3 regions of the Streptomyces sp. NPDC111656 genome follow, and region 1 is predicted to be linked to each of the others. Evidence: riboswitches for the same ligand, from Rfam matches in the RefSeq annotation. Region 1 holds a riboswitch; each other region holds the start of a gene.
What was found. Region 1 has a riboswitch for S-adenosylmethionine ahead of thrC (threonine synthase). Riboswitches for the same ligand answer to the same signal wherever they lie in the genome.
Positions count from the first base shown of each region.

Region 1 (5,197 bases):
CCAGACCCGCGTTCTCCAGCTTGAGGCCGACCTCCTCGGAGATGACCTCGCCGCCCGTGAGGATGGCGATGTCGCCGAGCATGGCCTTGCGGCGGTCACCGAAGCCCGGAGCCTTGACGGCGACGGACTTGAAGGTGCCACGGATCTTGTTGACGACCAGGGTCGACAGGGCCTCGCCCTCGACGTCCTCGGCGATGATCAGCAGGGGCTTGCCGCCCTGCATGACCTTCTCCAGCAGCGGGAGCAGGTCCTTGACCGAGGAGATCTTGGAGTTGGCGATCAGGATGTACGGGTCGTCGAGGACGGCCTCCATACGCTCCATGTCGGTGGCGAAGTACGCCGAGATGTAGCCCTTGTCGAAGCGCATACCCTCGGTGAGCTCAAGCTCCAGACCGAAGGTCTGGGACTCCTCGACGGTGATGACGCCTTCCTTGCCGACCTTGTCCATCGCCTCGGCGATGAGCTCGCCGATCTGGGTGTCGGCGGCGGAGATGGAGGCCGTGGAAGCGATCTGCTCCTTGGTCTCGACATCCTTGGCCTGCTCAAGAAGGGCACCGGAGACGGCCTCGACGGCCTTCTCGATACCACGCTTGAGAGCCATCGGGTTGGCGCCGGCGGCTACGTTGCGCAGGCCCTCGCGGACGAGCGCCTGGGCGAGAACGGTCGCCGTCGTCGTACCGTCACCGGCGACGTCGTCCGTCTTCTTGGCGACTTCCTTGACCAGCTCGGCGCCGATCTTCTCGTACGGGTCCTCGAGCTCGATCTCCTTGGCGATGGAAACACCATCGTTGGTGATCGTGGGGGCGCCCCACTTCTTCTCGAGGACGACGTTGCGGCCCTTGGGGCCAAGGGTGACCTTGACGGCGTCGGCGAGCTGGTTCATCCCGCGCTCGAGACCGCGCCGTGCCTCCTCGTCGAACGCGATGATCTTGGCCATGTGAAGTGGTCCTCCCGGACTGGGGTGGATTGCTCCGGACCGCGCTGGCGCCCGCGACGGACGGCCTGCCTGCCCCGTGGTTCCTTGCACCACCTGGCCTGCGGGCCTCACCGACCCGGTCCTTCGTTATCACTCTCACCTTCAGAGTGCTAACGCCAATGATTAGCACTCGCCCCTGCCGAGTGCAAGCGCCTTCCCTTGATCCGCAGGTGAGAAGGGGCGCGCAACCCGCGCGTCGCGCCGGTGCGCGAGCGGACCCACGACGGCGTCATGACAGTGCACGGACAGACCGAAGGGCTCGTACCCCATGGGATACGAGCCCTTCGTCACGTCGAACAGTCAGTCGGCGCGTGCTTCAGCTGGTCGCGAGCCGGACCATGTCCGCCTGCGGCCCTTTCTGGCCCTGCGAGATCTCGAAATCGACCCGCTGACCCTCTTCCAGGGTGCGGTAGCCGTCCATCTGAATCGCGCTGTAGTGGACGAATACATCCGCACCACCGTCGACCGCGATGAAGCCGTACCCCTTCTCCGCGTTGAACCACTTGACGGTGCCCTGAGCCATGCCTAACTCCCCTATTACTGGCCCTTGCACAGGACCGCACTTCGCGGACCCGGGTCAGACCTCACCCCCCAACGGTTGGGGGTGTGCGCCGGAACGCGTCGACCGCGGCTGAATGTATCTGTCCAACTGCCGTCTGCAACAGGTCAATCGGACGAGAATTCCGGGCACGGCTGATCGGGAATATAGGGAGAATTTGCGAAGATTCAGGGCAAGTCGGGCCCCATAAAAGCCGTATAAGGCTCAAAAGCGCGGGACACTTTGGCTACTTCTTGTCGGACTTCGGGCGCGAACTCATATGCGCCCGGCATGCAAAGTGGAGCCGGTTCCCCAACTGTACCCCGCTCAACCATACAGAATTGCCCCCTCCGCTTCTCTCACGGAGGGGGCAATTCGATGAACTCTCGGTAATTGGCATTACCAAGGGTAACTATCTCACCCTGGGTAACGGCACGCGAGGAGGTCAGCCACCGGCGACGGCGGGGATGATCGAGACGCCCACGCCGTCCGGCGTCGCCGTCTCCAGACCCTGCTCGAAGCGGACGTCGTCGTCGTTCACGTAGACGTTGACGAACCGGCGCAGCTTGCCCTGGTCGTCCAGGACGCGCGCGGCGATACCCGTGTGGTTCTTCTCCAGATCCGCGATGACCTCACCGAGGGTCCCACCCTCGGCCGTCACCTCGGCCTGACCACCGGTGTAGGTGCGCAGGATGGTGGGGATGCGGACGGAAACGCTCATTCTTGTGACCTCCGGTCAGGTAAGGGCTTTTAGGGGCGCGGGGTGTTGCTAAATATGCGGCTCCGCCGCGTGGGCGCGACCAGCGCCCACCGGCCCGCAGACGAACAACGACGCTTACGCGAGCCCAGCTTCCCTGAAGGACTCAAGGCTGGGGCGGATCGTCGCGGTGAGCCCGGTACCCGCCACCGCGTCCAGCGTCTTCAGACCATCACCGGTGTTCAGGACGACGGTGGTCAGACTCGGGTCGAGGAGCCCGTTCTCGATCAGCTTCTTGGTGACACCCACGGTCACCCCACCCGCCGTCTCCGCGAAGATCCCCTCCGTACGCGCGAGCAACTTGATCGCGTCGACGACCTGATCGTCGTTCACGTCCTCCACGGCCCCACCCGTACGCCGCGCGATGTCCAGCACGTACGGCCCGTCGGCCGGGTTGCCGATGGCGAGCGACTTGGCGATGGTGTTCGGCTTCTGGGGCCGTACGACGTCGTGGCCCGCCTTGTAGGCGACGGACACCGGCGAGCACCCCTCGGCCTGGGCACCGAAGATCTTGTACGGCTTGTCCTCGACCAGTCCGAGCTTGATCAGCTCCTGAAGACCCTTGTCGATCTTCGTGAGCTGGGAGCCGGAGGCGATGGGGATCACCAGCTGGTCGGGGAGCTTCCACCCCAGCTGCTCGCAGATCTCGTACGCCAGGGTCTTGGAGCCCTCCGCGTAGTACGGCCGCAGGTTGACGTTGACGAAGCCCCAGCCCTCGCCGGCCGGGTCGCCGATCAGCTCGGAGCAGAAGCGGTTCACGTCGTCGTAGTTGCCCTCGATGCCGACGAGCTCACCGCCGTAGATCGCGGCCATGACGACCTTGCCCTGCTCCAGGTCGTGCGGGATGAACACGCAGGAGCGGAAACCGGCCCGGGCGGCGGCGGCGCCGACGGCGCCGGCGAGGTTGCCGGTGGAGGAGCAGGAGAGGGTGGTGAAGTTGAAGGCGCGGGCCGCTTCGATGGCCTGGGCGACGACGCGGTCCTTGAAGGAGTGCGTCGGGTTGCCGGAGTCGTCCTTGACGAAGAGCTTGCCGGCCTCGACGCCCAGCGCGCGGGCGAGGTTGTCGGCCTTGACGAGCTTGGTCCAGCCGGGGTTGATGTTCGGCTTGTCGGCGACGTCGGCCGGGACGGGCAGCAGCGGCGCATAACGCCAGATGTTCGCGGGGCCCGCTTCGATGCGCGCCCGGAGCTCTTCGGTTTCGTAGGCCGAGAAGTCGTACGCGATCTCCAGCGGGCCGAAACACTCCTCGCAGGCGAAGACCGGGCCGAGCGGCACGCGGTGCCCGCACTCGCGGCAGGAAAGCGCGGCGGCGGGTCCGAGATCCACACCGACTACGGTGGTGGTGTCGCCCGCGACAGGGTTCGTGGTGCTTGCAACAGTCGAACTTGCAACAGTCTGCGCAGCCATGGAGGCGAGGCCCTTTCTCCTCATCTTCCTCACGACGCACTTCGCCGTGAGACGGATTTGGCACCTTCCCTAGCCGGGAGCCTCGCCACATCAATGTGACAGGACCAGCTGGAGGGTTGCCGGGGCTTCATCGGGCCGTATCCCTCTGCCCCTCTGGATGAGCGGTATTCGGTTGTGTCGTGCGGGTGGTGCGGTGGTCCGCAAATGATCTACGACATGCGATGGTCATCCGCGTTGTTCAAGACTGTAACCGAAGGCCAGGACAGTTGAGATAGTCGTCCGAACCGCGAGATGGATCACACCGTGAGACACCGGGTGATCAGACAGTGAGGAGCCGCAGACTGTGCTGAAGGAAACTGAGCGCTGGCTGAGCAATCGCTCCTGGTCCGTGACCGATCGCCCGCTCCACAGACTCATGTCCGCCAAACGGGCCACGGGCTCCTCGGTGAGCGTCGTCCTGCCTGCGCTGAACGAGGAGGAGACGGTCGGCGAGATCGTCGCCGTCATCCGCCACGACCTGATGCAGCAGGTGCCCCTCGTCGACGAGATCGTCGTCGTCGACTCGGGCTCGACCGACCGCACCTCGCAGGTGGCCGCCGCGGCGGGCGCGCGCGTGGTGCACCGGGACGAGATCCTGCCGCGCATCCCGACCGTGCCCGGCAAGGGCGAGGTGCTGTGGCGTTCCCTCCTCGTGACGAGCGGGGACATCGTCTGTTTCATCGACGCGGACCTGAAGGAGTTCTCCTCGGACTTCGTCTCCGGGATCGTGGGGCCGCTGCTCACCGAGCCCGGTGTGGACCTCGTCAAGGCGATGTACGACCGTCCGCTCGGCGGTGCGGCGGGGCAGGGCGGCCGGGTCACCGAACTCATGGCCCGCCCCCTCCTCAACATGCACTGGCCGCAGCTGGCCGGCTTCGTGCAGCCGCTCGGCGGGGAGTACGCGGCCCGCCGCTCGCTGCTCGAACAGCTCCCCTTCCCCGTCGGGTACGGGATCGAGCTGGGCATGCTGGTCGACGCCCTGCACCTGGTGGGCCTGGACGCGCTCGCCCAGGTCGACGTGGGCGTGCGCAAGCACCGCCACCAGGACGGGCAGGCGCTGGGCCGGATGTCCGCCGCGATCTACCGCACGGCCCAGCTCCGGCTGGCCCGCGGCCACCTGATCCGCCCGGCCCTCACCCAGTTCGAACGGAGCGGGGACGGTTTCGAGCCGCGTACCTACTCGGTCGACACGGAGGAACGTCCCCCGATGGTCGAAATCGCCGAGTACCAGAAACGCAGGGCGGCGTAGAAGCACCCCGTCAGGGGCGCGGGGCTGTGACACATATGCGGCTCCGCCGCGTGGGCGCGACAAGCCCCCACCGGCCCGCAGACGGCATACGGCTGAAGGGAACGTTTGAGCGTTTCGACGCCGGGCTAGGTTTCGAGGCATGGCTTCCCCCGCTTCAACGCAAGGCGCCCACAACATCCTCGTCGCCTCCAACCGCGGCCCGGTCACCTACGAGGTCCAGGAGGACGGCTC
Region 1 covers NZ_JBVKCA010000010.1:188,962-194,158, forward strand. The annotation lists gene groL (chaperonin GroEL) at 1-937, opposite strand, end outside; gene ACZ7M3_RS28455 (cold-shock protein) at 1,293-1,499, opposite strand; gene ACZ7M3_RS28460 (MoaD/ThiS family protein) at 1,960-2,235, opposite strand; gene thrC (threonine synthase) at 2,350-3,678, opposite strand; SAM riboswitch class I at 3,696-3,842, opposite strand; gene ACZ7M3_RS28470 (glucosyl-3-phosphoglycerate synthase) at 4,022-4,966, shown strand; gene ACZ7M3_RS28475 (alpha,alpha-trehalose-phosphate synthase (UDP-forming)) at 5,106-5,197, shown strand, end outside.

Region 2 (5,197 bases), on a different contig from region 1:
GTCGGCACGTACCTGGCGTTCTTCCTCTTCGGCGGCCAGTTCCCGGGCGGCGACTTCGTCGCGCGGTTCTACTCGGTCCACATCCTGCTGCTGCCGGGCATCATGCTCGGCCTGGTGGTCGGCCACCTGATCCTGGTCTTCTACCACAAGCACACGCAGTTCGCGGGCCCCGGAAAGACGAACAACAACGTCGTCGGCATGCCGCTGCTGCCGGTCTACATGGCCAAGGCCGGAGGCTTCTTCTTCCTGGTCTTCGGTGTCATCGCGGCCATCTCGGCGATCGCCTCGATCAACCCGATCTGGACCATGGGCCCCTACCGTCCGGACATGGTGTCCACGGGCGCCCAGCCCGACTGGTACATGGGCTTCTCCGAGGGCCTGATCCGTGTCATGCCGGGCTGGGAGATCAACGTCTGGGGTCACACGCTCGTGCTGGGCGTGTTCATCCCGCTGGTGATCTTCCCGCTGGTCCTGGTCGCGATCGCGGTCTACCCGTTCATCGAGTCCTGGGTCACCGGCGACAAGCGTGAGCACCACATCCTGGACCGCCCGCGCAACGTCCCGACCCGGACCGCGTTCGGTGCCGCCTGGATCAGCTGGTACTTCGTCCTGCTCGTCGGTGGTGGCAACGACATCTGGGCCACGCACTTCCACCTGTCGATCAACTCGATCACCTGGTTCGTGCGCATCGGCTTCTTCGTCGTGCCGGTCATCGTGTTCGTCATCACCAAGCGGGTCTGCCTCGGCCTCCAGCGCCGCGACAAGGACAAGGTGCTGCACGGCCGCGAGTCGGGCATCATCAAGCGCCTGCCTCACGGTGAGTTCATCGAGGTGCACGAGCCGCTCAGTCAGGACGCCCTGCACACGCTCACCGCGCACGAGCAGTACCAGCCCGCCGAGATCGGCGCGACGGTCGACGAGAACGGTGTCGAGCGCAAGGTGAAGGGCACGGAGCGCCTGCGTTCCAAGCTCAGCGAGGGCTTCTACGGGGAGGACAGCCAGATCCCCAAGCCCACGGTCGAGGAGTACAAGGAGATCACGAGCGGCCACGGCCACCACTGATCTTCCGACCGGTTGACCGGTCTTCACTGATCGCCACGGCGAGAGCCTCCGTCCATTGCCTGGACGGGGGCTCTTTGCCGTCTCCGGGCCTGGATAGGGTGTTCCCATCTACACAAGGAGTCCCTTTGCCGGGACGACGGACCCAGGAGCGGCTTATGAGCGCTGTGAACCCCGCTGGAGGCAACACCGCGGCGGGCCGTTCCTGGCCCGTGGTGCTGAACGGCCTGCTCGAGGGCCGCGACCAGAGCGCGGACGACACGGCCTGGGCGATGGACCGGATCATGAGTGGCGAGGCGACGGACGCGCAGATCGCCGGGTTCGCGGTGGCGCTGCGGGCCAAGGGTGAGACGGTCGAGGAGATCTCCGGTCTGGTCCGGACGATGTACGAGCACGCCAATGTGATCGAGGTGCCGGGGGACACCGTCGACATCGTCGGTACGGGCGGTGACGGCGCGAAGACGGTGAACATCTCCACGATGTCGTCGATCGTCGTGGCCGGGACCGGCGCCAAGGTCGTCAAGCACGGCAACCGGGCCGCTTCCTCCGCGTCCGGTGCCTCGGACGTCCTGGAGAAGCTCGGCGTCAATCTGGACCTGACGACGAAGCGGGTGGCCGAGGTCGCGGAGGAGGCCGGGATCACCTTCTGCTTCGCGGTGAAGTTCCACCCGGCGCTGCGTCATGTCGCCGCGGCGCGGGGGCAGTTGGGGATCCGGACCACGTTCAACGTGCTGGGTCCGCTGACGAACCCGGCGCGGGTGAAGGCGCAGGCCGTCGGAGTCGCGGACCTGCGCATGGCGCCGATCGTGGCGGGCGTGTTCGCCGAGCGCGGCAACTCCTCGCTCGTCTTCCGCGGCGACGACGGCCTGGACGAGCTGACCACCACCGCGACGTCCCGGGTCTGGGTCGTCCGCGACGGCAAGGTCACCGAGGAGCGCTTCGACCCACGTGACGTCGGCCTCGAACTCGTCCCCGTGGAGGCCCTGCGCGGCGCCGACGCGTCCTACAACGCGGACGTCGCCCGTCGCCTGCTGGGCGGCGAGACGGGGCCCGTACGGGACGCTGTGCTGCTGAACTCCGCGGCGGCCCTCGTCGCCCTGTCCCCGACCGACGCGCCGCTCGCGGACCAGCTCCGCGCCGGGATGGCGAAGGCGGCGCAGGCGATCGACTCGGGGGCGGCGAAGCGGACGCTGGAACGCTGGGTGGCTGCGAGCCAGTCGTAGTCGGGTTGTTCGTCCGCGGGCCGGTGGGGGTTGCCCGCGCGGTTCCCCGCGCCCCCAAAAGGGGCGCGGGGAACTGCGCGATCTTTTTTGGGGGTCCGGGTGCCGCTCCCGCTCGACGTCCCGGTATGCGGACAGCGGGGTTGCGGGGGGAAGATCTTGTGGCAGGATGCCGTATCAGGTCATGAGCGACAGCCATCAGGCCCCGGCCGGCTGTCCGGCAACCCTCCGTCCGTGGCGGGGTGCCCCGGGTGAAGACCAGGCCGTAGGCAGCGAGGTCTACGGCAAGCGCGGACCCCTCGAGAATCCCAGGGGTCCTGGTCGTTCGAGGGAGCCTTCTGTGAGCAAGCGAATGCGATAGGGCGTAGAGCCCCGCCTCCGCACACCCCTTTTGCCTTTTCTCCCTGCGCCGAGCCGCGCGGGTGCACAGCGATACCCCCGTGCACCCGGCCCGCGCAGCGATTCCGCCTGCCTCTCACAGGAGCTCGCCATGTCTGTCTCCACCGCTGCCGCCGACCAGACCCTTTGTGCCCCTTTGCCCGTTCTGGGCCGAGACGTCACCGTCCCGCTCGTGACCGGCGGTGAGGTCACCTACGCCGCGCTCGACTACGCCGCCAGCGCCCCCGCCCTCCAGCGGGTGTGGGACGACGTCGCCGCGTACGCCCCGTACTACGGCAGCGTGCACCGCGGCGCCGGGTACCTCTCCCAGCTGTCCACCGACCTCTTCGAGAACGCCCGCAGGACCGTCGCGGAGTTCCTCGACTGCCGGGGCGACGACCAGGTCGTCTTCACCCGCTCCACCACCGACTCCCTCAACCTGCTCGCCGCCACGCTTCCGGCCGACTGCCAGGTGTTCGTCTTCGAGACGGAACACCACGCCTCGCTGCTGCCGTGGAAGGACGCCCACGTCACCTACCTCAACGCGCCCCGCACCCCGCAGGAGGCCGTCACGGCCCTGGAGCGGGCCCTCGCCGCCCGCACGGCGTCCACCGAAGGGGGCCACGGCCCGGCTCTGGTCTGCGTCACCGGCGCCTCGAACGTCACCGGCGAGCTGTGGCCGGTGCGCGAGCTGGCCGCCGCCGCCCACGCGCACGGTGCCCGGATCGTCCTGGACGCCGCCCAGCTCGCCCCGCACCACCCGGTGTCGGTGCGGGACCTCGACGTCGACTGGGTCGCCTTCTCCGGGCACAAGCTGTACGCGCCGTTCGGCTCCGGAGTGCTCGCGGGCCGCGCCGACTGGCTGCGCGAGGCCGAGCCGTATCTCGCGGGCGGCGGCGCCAGCCGCAAGGTCACGCGGCGGGTGGACGGCGGTGTGGACGTGGAGTGGCACGGGAGTGCGGCCCGGCACGAGGCCGGTTCGCCGAACGTGATCGGCGCCTACTCCATCGCCTCCGCCTGCAAGGCGCTGACCGAGGCCGGTTTCGACACGCTCGTCGCCCGCGAGGAGCAGCTGATCGGGGCCGTCCGCGCCGGTCTGGCCGAGGTGCCCGAGGTCCGCGTCCTGTCGCTCTTCGGCGACGACGCCCCGCGCGTCGGCGTCATCTCGTTCGTCGTCGAGGGCTGGAACAGCTCGCACTTCGCGGCCGCGCTGTCCGCCGAGTACGGGATCGGGGTGCGGGACGGTCTCTTCTGTGCCCACCCGTTGCTGCGGACGCTGCTCGGCAGCGATCCGCAGACGCAGGGGGAGTGCGGGGCGCCCGAGGCCGCGCCCGGGGAGAAGTCCCTCAACGCGATCCGCGTCAGCTTCGGGGCCGGTACGCCCGACGAGCATGTGGAGCGGTTCGTGCGCGCGGTCAAGGAACTGGTGCGGGACGGGGCGAAGTGGAACTACCGCACGGAGGACGGCCGCTGCGTTCCGGCGGTCTGAGATCGGCTCGGGGTGCGTGGGGGCGCGTGGGGGCTCCGCCCCCACATCCCCAAAGGGTCCGCGCGGCTGTGCCTAGCTGTCGAGGCCGATGGCGAACGCCGCCTCCAGGTCGTGCTGGGAGTACGTGCGGAACGCGACGTGGGTGTCCGTCCCCTCGACGCCGGGGATCTTGCTGATCTTGCCGGGGATGACGTCCGCCAGGTCGTCGTGGGCCTTCACCCGGACCATGGCGATCAGGTCGTACGTACCGGTGACGGAGAAGACCTCGCTGACACTGTCCAGCGCGGCGATCGACTCGGCGATCTCGGGGATCCGGTCCACGCTGGTCTTGATGAGCACGATCGCGGTGATCACGGCTGGTTTTCTCCCTCGGGGGCTGCTGCTGGGGTTTTCACTCTAGTCGGCCGCCCGAACCGCACCCACGCGTAGACGAACCCCAGCGAGAAGCCCACCAGGTGGGCCAGATAGGCGACCCCGGGGCCCGAGGGGCTGCGGCCCGCCGCCAGCCATTGCAGGGTCACCCAGAAGGGCAGCACGACCCAGGCGGGGAAGCGCAGCGGCAGGAAGAAGAGGAACGGGAAGAGACTGGTCACCCGGGCCCTGGGGAACAGGTACAGGAACGCTCCGAGGACCGCGGAGATCGCCCCCGAGGCGCCGACCAGGGTCTGCTCGGAGCCGGAGTTGGCGATCGCGTAACCCAGCAGAGCGAGGTAGCCGCAGACCACGTAGAAGACAGCGAACTGGACGTGGCCCATGCGTTCCTCGGTCATCGCTCCGAAGACGTAGAAGAAGAGCATGTTGCCCAGGAGGTGGAGCCAGCTGCCGTGGATGAACAGGGCCGTGGCCGGGGTGAGCCAGGCGCCCGGGGTCCCGTCGAAGAGCTCGGCGGGGATCACGCCCCAGCGCCGGAAGTAGGCCCGCTGGGCGACCACCAGCGCGTCCCCGGTGCCGAACGACGGATTGAGTCCCGAGGCGGGACCGATCAGGAAGATCAGGCAGCACAGGAAGATCAGCCCGTACGTCACCGGCGCGGACTGACCGCGCATCGTCC
Region 2 covers NZ_JBVKCA010000005.1:487,402-492,598, reverse strand. The annotation lists gene qcrB (cytochrome bc1 complex cytochrome b subunit) at 1-1,062, shown strand, start outside; gene trpD (anthranilate phosphoribosyltransferase) at 1,218-2,282, shown strand; SAM riboswitch class IV at 2,460-2,576, shown strand; gene ACZ7M3_RS18440 (aminotransferase class V-fold PLP-dependent enzyme) at 2,770-4,146, shown strand; gene ACZ7M3_RS18435 (Lrp/AsnC family transcriptional regulator) at 4,219-4,500, opposite strand; gene ACZ7M3_RS18430 (rhomboid family intramembrane serine protease) at 4,497-5,197, opposite strand, start outside.
Region 2: linked by a shared signal. The riboswitch ahead of ACZ7M3_RS18440 (aminotransferase class V-fold PLP-dependent enzyme) and the one ahead of thrC (threonine synthase) in region 1 are both predicted to bind S-adenosylmethionine.

Region 3 (5,197 bases), on a different contig from region 1:
ATGAACCGTGTGGTGGGTAAGGCGCGGTGAGAGAAGGCGTGAGGGGTGAAGGTGCGGTGAGGGAAGGTGCGGTGAGGGCGGGAGGTTCAGAGGACCTTGCTCAGGAAGTCCCTGGTCCGCTCGTGCGTCGGGTGGTCCAACACCTCGGTGGGCGAGCCCTGTTCGACGACGCGACCCTCGTCGAGGAAGACGATCCGGTCGGCCACCTCGCGGGCGAAGCCGATCTCGTGGGTCACGATGACGAGCGTGGTGCCGCTGGTGGCCAGGTCCTTGATGACGGCGAGTACCTCGCCGACCAGCTCGGGGTCGAGGGCGGAGGTCGGCTCGTCGAAGAGGATGACTCCGGGCCGCAGCGCGAGGGCGCGGGCGATGGCGACCCGCTGCTGCTGGCCGCCCGACAACTGGCGTGGATAGGCGTCGGCCTTGTCGGCCAGACCCACGCGGTCGAGGAGGGTGCGCGCGAGCTCCCTGGCCTCGGGCCGCTTCAGCCGTCGGGTCGCCACCGGCGCGGCCGCCACGTTGTCCAGCACCGTCAGGTGCGGGAACAGGTTGAAGTTCTGGAAGACGAACCCGATCCGGCCGCGCTGGGCCAGGATCGCCCGCTCGGTCAGCTCCTTGAGCCTCCCCCAGCCTTCGGCCGGGGGGACCCCCATCGCGCTGCGCTTGCCGTGCCGGCGTACGCCGATGAGCTCGCCGTTCAGGCTGACATGGCCGATCTCGGGCTTCTCCAGGTGGTTGATCACCCTGAGGAGGGTGGACTTGCCGGAGCCGGACGGGCCGAGGATCACGGTGACCTCTCCGGGCCGCACCGTCAACTCCACTCCGTTCAGCACGCGTTGGGCGCCGTACCACTTGTGCACATCGCGCACCTCGACGGCGGCCGGTCGGATCTCGAGCGTCTCGCCGGTCATATCGCCGCCTCCTTGCGGACCCGGGCCCGCAGGTCACGCAGACCGGTGCGGACCTTCTGCAACGGGGTCGGCGGGAGGGAGCGCAGCGCGCCCCGCGAGTAGTACCGCTCGACGTAGAACTGGGCGACGGACACGACGCTCGTGAGGATCAGGTACCAGGCGGTGGCGACCAGCAGCAGCGGCACAATGTCGCCGGGGTAGGTGGAGCCCATGCTCTGCACCGAGCCGAAGAGGTCGAGCAGCGAGACGTAGAAGACCAGCGAGGTGCCCTTGATCAGGCCGATCAGCTGGTTGACGTAGTTCGGGGTGATGGAGCGCAGCGCCTGCGGGAACACGATCCTCGTGAACTGGTACCCCTTGGGCAGACCGAGCGCGGAGGCCGCCTCGTGCTGGCCCTGGTCGACGGAGAGGATGCCGCCGCGGACCACTTCCGCCGCGTACGCCGCCTCGTTGAGGCTCAGTCCGACGACCGCGACGACCATGTCGGTGGCGAGCCGGGACTCGTCGAAGGTGAAGAAGGCGGGGCCGAAGGGGACGCCGAGGCTCAGCGTCTTGTAGAGCGCGCTGAAGTTGTAGAGGAAGAGCAGGACGACAATGAGGGGCACCGAGCGGAACAGCCAGATGTAGACCCAGCTCACCGCGCGCAGCACGGGGCTTTCGGAGAGTCGGGCCAGGGCGAGCAGGATGCCGACGAGCAGGCCCAACACGGCGCTGTAGAGCGTCACTTCGAGGGTGATGAGCAGGCCGTCGAGGATCGTGGGACGCAGGAACCAGTACTGGAACCGGTCCCATTGGAAGAAGGGGTTGGTCGCCAGCCCGTGGACGATCTGGGTGACCACGACGAGCACGATCGCCGAGGCGATCCAGCGGCCGGGGTGGCGCAGGGGCAGCACGCGCTGTGCCGCTGCCGGGCGGGGCTCCGACGTGCTCAACGGCACGGCGGAGCCCAGGGATTCACTCATAAAGGGCTCCAACGAATGCGGACACACCGCCGCCGGCCCGTACGACGGCGGTGCGCGCGGGGACAGACGGATGTCAGGGGGTATGGAGGGAGGAGAGGCTCACCGACTGCGCGCCGACAGGGCGGCGGGCGAGGGAGGTCGAGCCGTGCGGACGTTCAACGCCGCGGAAGGCGGAAGCGGTCAGCCCTGACAGAGACAGCGGGCGCCGCGGGAGCTACGACACAGTGCGGCGGCGGGGCAGCCGTGGCGCCGCGAAGCGGTCGTCCCGTCAGCTGCGTACATCGCGTTCACCGTCACCATTCCGCCCCGCTGGGCCTCGAACGCACCGGAATCGATCCGGTCCGATGCGGCGTAAGTTAGGCATGGCCCCAAACGAATGTCAACGCGCCCCGGCCGGAACGACCACGTGGTGAGACCGCGCATATGCCTTCTTGACTGCTCCGCGGACCGCACCGAGACTGGCTGGGACGGTCACGATTGTCAGCGCCCGTCGTGCGGGTTTCTCCCGTTCGACGCGGTTATCGGCCCCGGCCCGCTGACAGGCAACCCTTCCACCGCGACGGGGTGCCCCGGGTGACGACCGGGTCCCGCCGGTGCGGTGGGGCAAGCGTGGTCTCGCCTCTCGCGAGCCCCGGACACGGGAGCGATGGGAATGGCCAGGAGGAGCACGAGCGGTCTGACCAGGCGCCTGCACATCGATCTGCAGCGGGTCTCCAGCGCGTACTAGTCCAGGCGGTCCGTCCAGCGCGTACTGGTCCACGCGGTCCGTCCGGTCAGGCACGTCCCACGATCCGGACCGGCCCGTACGTCAGCGCAGTCACTCCGTTCCGCCACCGCCGTCCAACGGGCCGCGGGGGCTTCGACGTTGCCTGGAGAGTCATGCCCAAGACAGTCTCGCTCGCCGCCCCTCGCCCCCACCGCATCCGCAGCCGCATCGGCGTCGGCCTGGCCGGCGGTTTCTACCCGGCGCCGCACCGCTATCAGCTGTACCTCGCCGAGGGCTGTCCGCGCTCGCTGCGCATCTCGGTCACCCTGGAGCTGCTCGGTCTCCACGACTCGGTCGCCACCACGCTGCTGACGCTTCCCGCCGAGACACCCGACGCGTTCGCCGCACTGCGCCGCGCGTACGAGGCCACCTGGCACCACTACGACGGCCCGCTCACCGCGCCCGCGCTGTGCGACCGTTGGAGCGGACGGATCGTGAGCAACCACACGCCGGACATCCTGCGTGACCTCGCCGGGCTGCCGGTCTGCCGGAGCGACGCCCGCCTCCCCCGGCTGAACCCACCGGCCCTCGCCGCGGACATCGACGCCTTGCGCGAACTCCTCGACCGGGACGTCACCCCCGCCGCGCCGCCGCTTGCGCGCACGACGGCACTCCAGTCGCTGGACCGGCAACTCGCCTCGCGCGTCTACGCGTTGGGCGACGAGCTGACGGCCGCGGACGTCGACCTCTGGGTGGCTCTGACCCAACTCGGCCCGACGGAGTCCCTCTCCCCCTACGGTCGACTCCGCGACTACGTACGTCGGCTCGACGCCCACCCGGCCTTCCACGGCAAGGTGCGCTGAGCGCGTACGCCGGGGCCGGTAGGGCCGTAGGGCCCGGGCCCCGGCGCCGCGTCGACTCAGCCGTTGGCGCGGGTGAAGACGAGCGTGCCGGTGACGGTCGTCAGGCCGCGGATCATGCCCATCTGGTTCCAGCCCATGTCGAACTGGTCGCGGTCCACGGTGAACTCCGCGGTGAGCGTGACCGTGTCGGCGCTCGCCCCGGTCACCCGGCCGGTGACGGGCTGCGGCCGGCTGATGCCGCGCACGGTCAGCTGCCCGTTGATCTCCACGGTGTCGTCCTGACCGAGGACGGCGTCGCGGACGGCGAAGGTGATCGTGGGGTGGCGGTCGGCGTCGAAGAGGTCGGCGGAGCGGAGGTGCTTGTCCCGCTTGGCGTTCTTCGTGTCCAGGGACGCGACATCCAGGGTGATGGTGCCGCGGGCGGTCCCGTCGGGCTGGACCTCGCCCTCTCCGGCGACTCCGGTGAAGGTGCCCTTCACGGTGACCATGCCCCACATCGTCTTGTGCTTGATGGCGACGGTGGTACGGGCGGGGTCGAGCTGCCACAGGCCGGTTTCGACGGCGACGGTCATGAGAGTTCTCCAGACGGTTACGGGCAGTGCACAGGGGTGCGCGACGCACGGGGCGCGCGGCACACGGGGACTGTGGGGACAACGCGGTCATCCAAATTTGGATGACTCCACGCTAGCCGGTTCTTCAAATTTGGACAACCGGTAGACTGTGACACTATGGCCGACCCTTCCGCCCCCGCTGACCTGCCCGAACGCGAGCCGTCGGGCGACGGTGAGCTGCTGCCCGCCCCACTGCGGGCCTGGATGCGTCTTCTGGCGGCGGCCGGGGCGATCGAGCAGCAACTGCGCGCCCGCGTCAAGGAAACCCTCGACGTCTCGCACGACGAGTTCCTGGTGCTGTGTCTGCTGGCCGACCAGCCCGGATCCAGCCTGCGGATGACCCAGATCGCGGAACTGCTGGGCCGCCCCAAGACGCGGCTGACCTATCAGGTGGCGTGTCTGCAGCACGCGGGACTGATCACACGGCGCTCGGCGTGCGGTGACCGACGCGGTATCGAGGTGGTCCTCACGGACAAGGCGCGTCGACTGCTGCGCGAGTCCACGGGCCCGCTGGCCGACGCCGTCTCGCAGGCCATCGCACAGACGGCCTGCGCGCAGCGCTACGAGGCCCTGCACGACTTGCTGCCACCCTCGCCGCATCCCGGTGCCGGCTCCGGGCAGGTCGAGGGTGGCGATGCGGCCCCCGAGGGGCCGGTGAAGTAGCCCCTCAGGGGATGGACCGGCGGATCAGAACCCGGGGAAGACGCGTCGCAGGTCGTCCAGGGTGAGGGCGTCGCCCTTGAGGGTCACCTCGGCCGGGGTGTGGGTGGCGGCATGGCGGCCGGTGACGAGCCGCAGCCACCACTCGGCCGGTGCGCTCAGGACGGCGTCGGGCTCGGCCGGCTCGTCGGTGAGCGCGACCGCGTCGACCAGGTCGAGCCCGAACGCGTGCCGGGGAGCGGTGGTGTGGACCGCGAGGCGAACCTGCCGCCCACCGAGGGCCTCGACCTTGCCGAGGAAGCCGATGAGCAGTCCGGCCTGGTCGAGGAGCGGCTCGACCGCGGCGGGCGCCAGAACCGCCGTACGGTCGAAGGCCACCTCCACGTCCCAGGTGTGGTGGGTGAACTCGCCGAGCCGCAGACCCGCCACCGTCGCGACGTCCACGGGCGCGGGCAGGAAGCCGAGGTCGACCCGGAGTTCGGCA
Region 3 covers NZ_JBVKCA010000013.1:156,123-161,319, reverse strand. The annotation lists gene ACZ7M3_RS32915 (amino acid ABC transporter ATP-binding protein) at 87-911, opposite strand; gene ACZ7M3_RS32910 (amino acid ABC transporter permease) at 908-1,873, opposite strand; SAM riboswitch class IV at 2,343-2,489, shown strand; gene ACZ7M3_RS32905 (putative leader peptide) at 2,520-2,600, shown strand; gene ACZ7M3_RS32900 (glutathione S-transferase C-terminal domain-containing protein) at 2,753-3,442, shown strand; gene ACZ7M3_RS32895 (YceI family protein) at 3,499-4,014, opposite strand; gene ACZ7M3_RS32890 (MarR family winged helix-turn-helix transcriptional regulator) at 4,171-4,716, shown strand; gene ACZ7M3_RS32885 (maleylpyruvate isomerase family mycothiol-dependent enzyme) at 4,741-5,197, opposite strand, start outside.
Region 3: linked by a shared signal. The riboswitch ahead of ACZ7M3_RS32905 (putative leader peptide) and the one ahead of thrC (threonine synthase) in region 1 are both predicted to bind S-adenosylmethionine.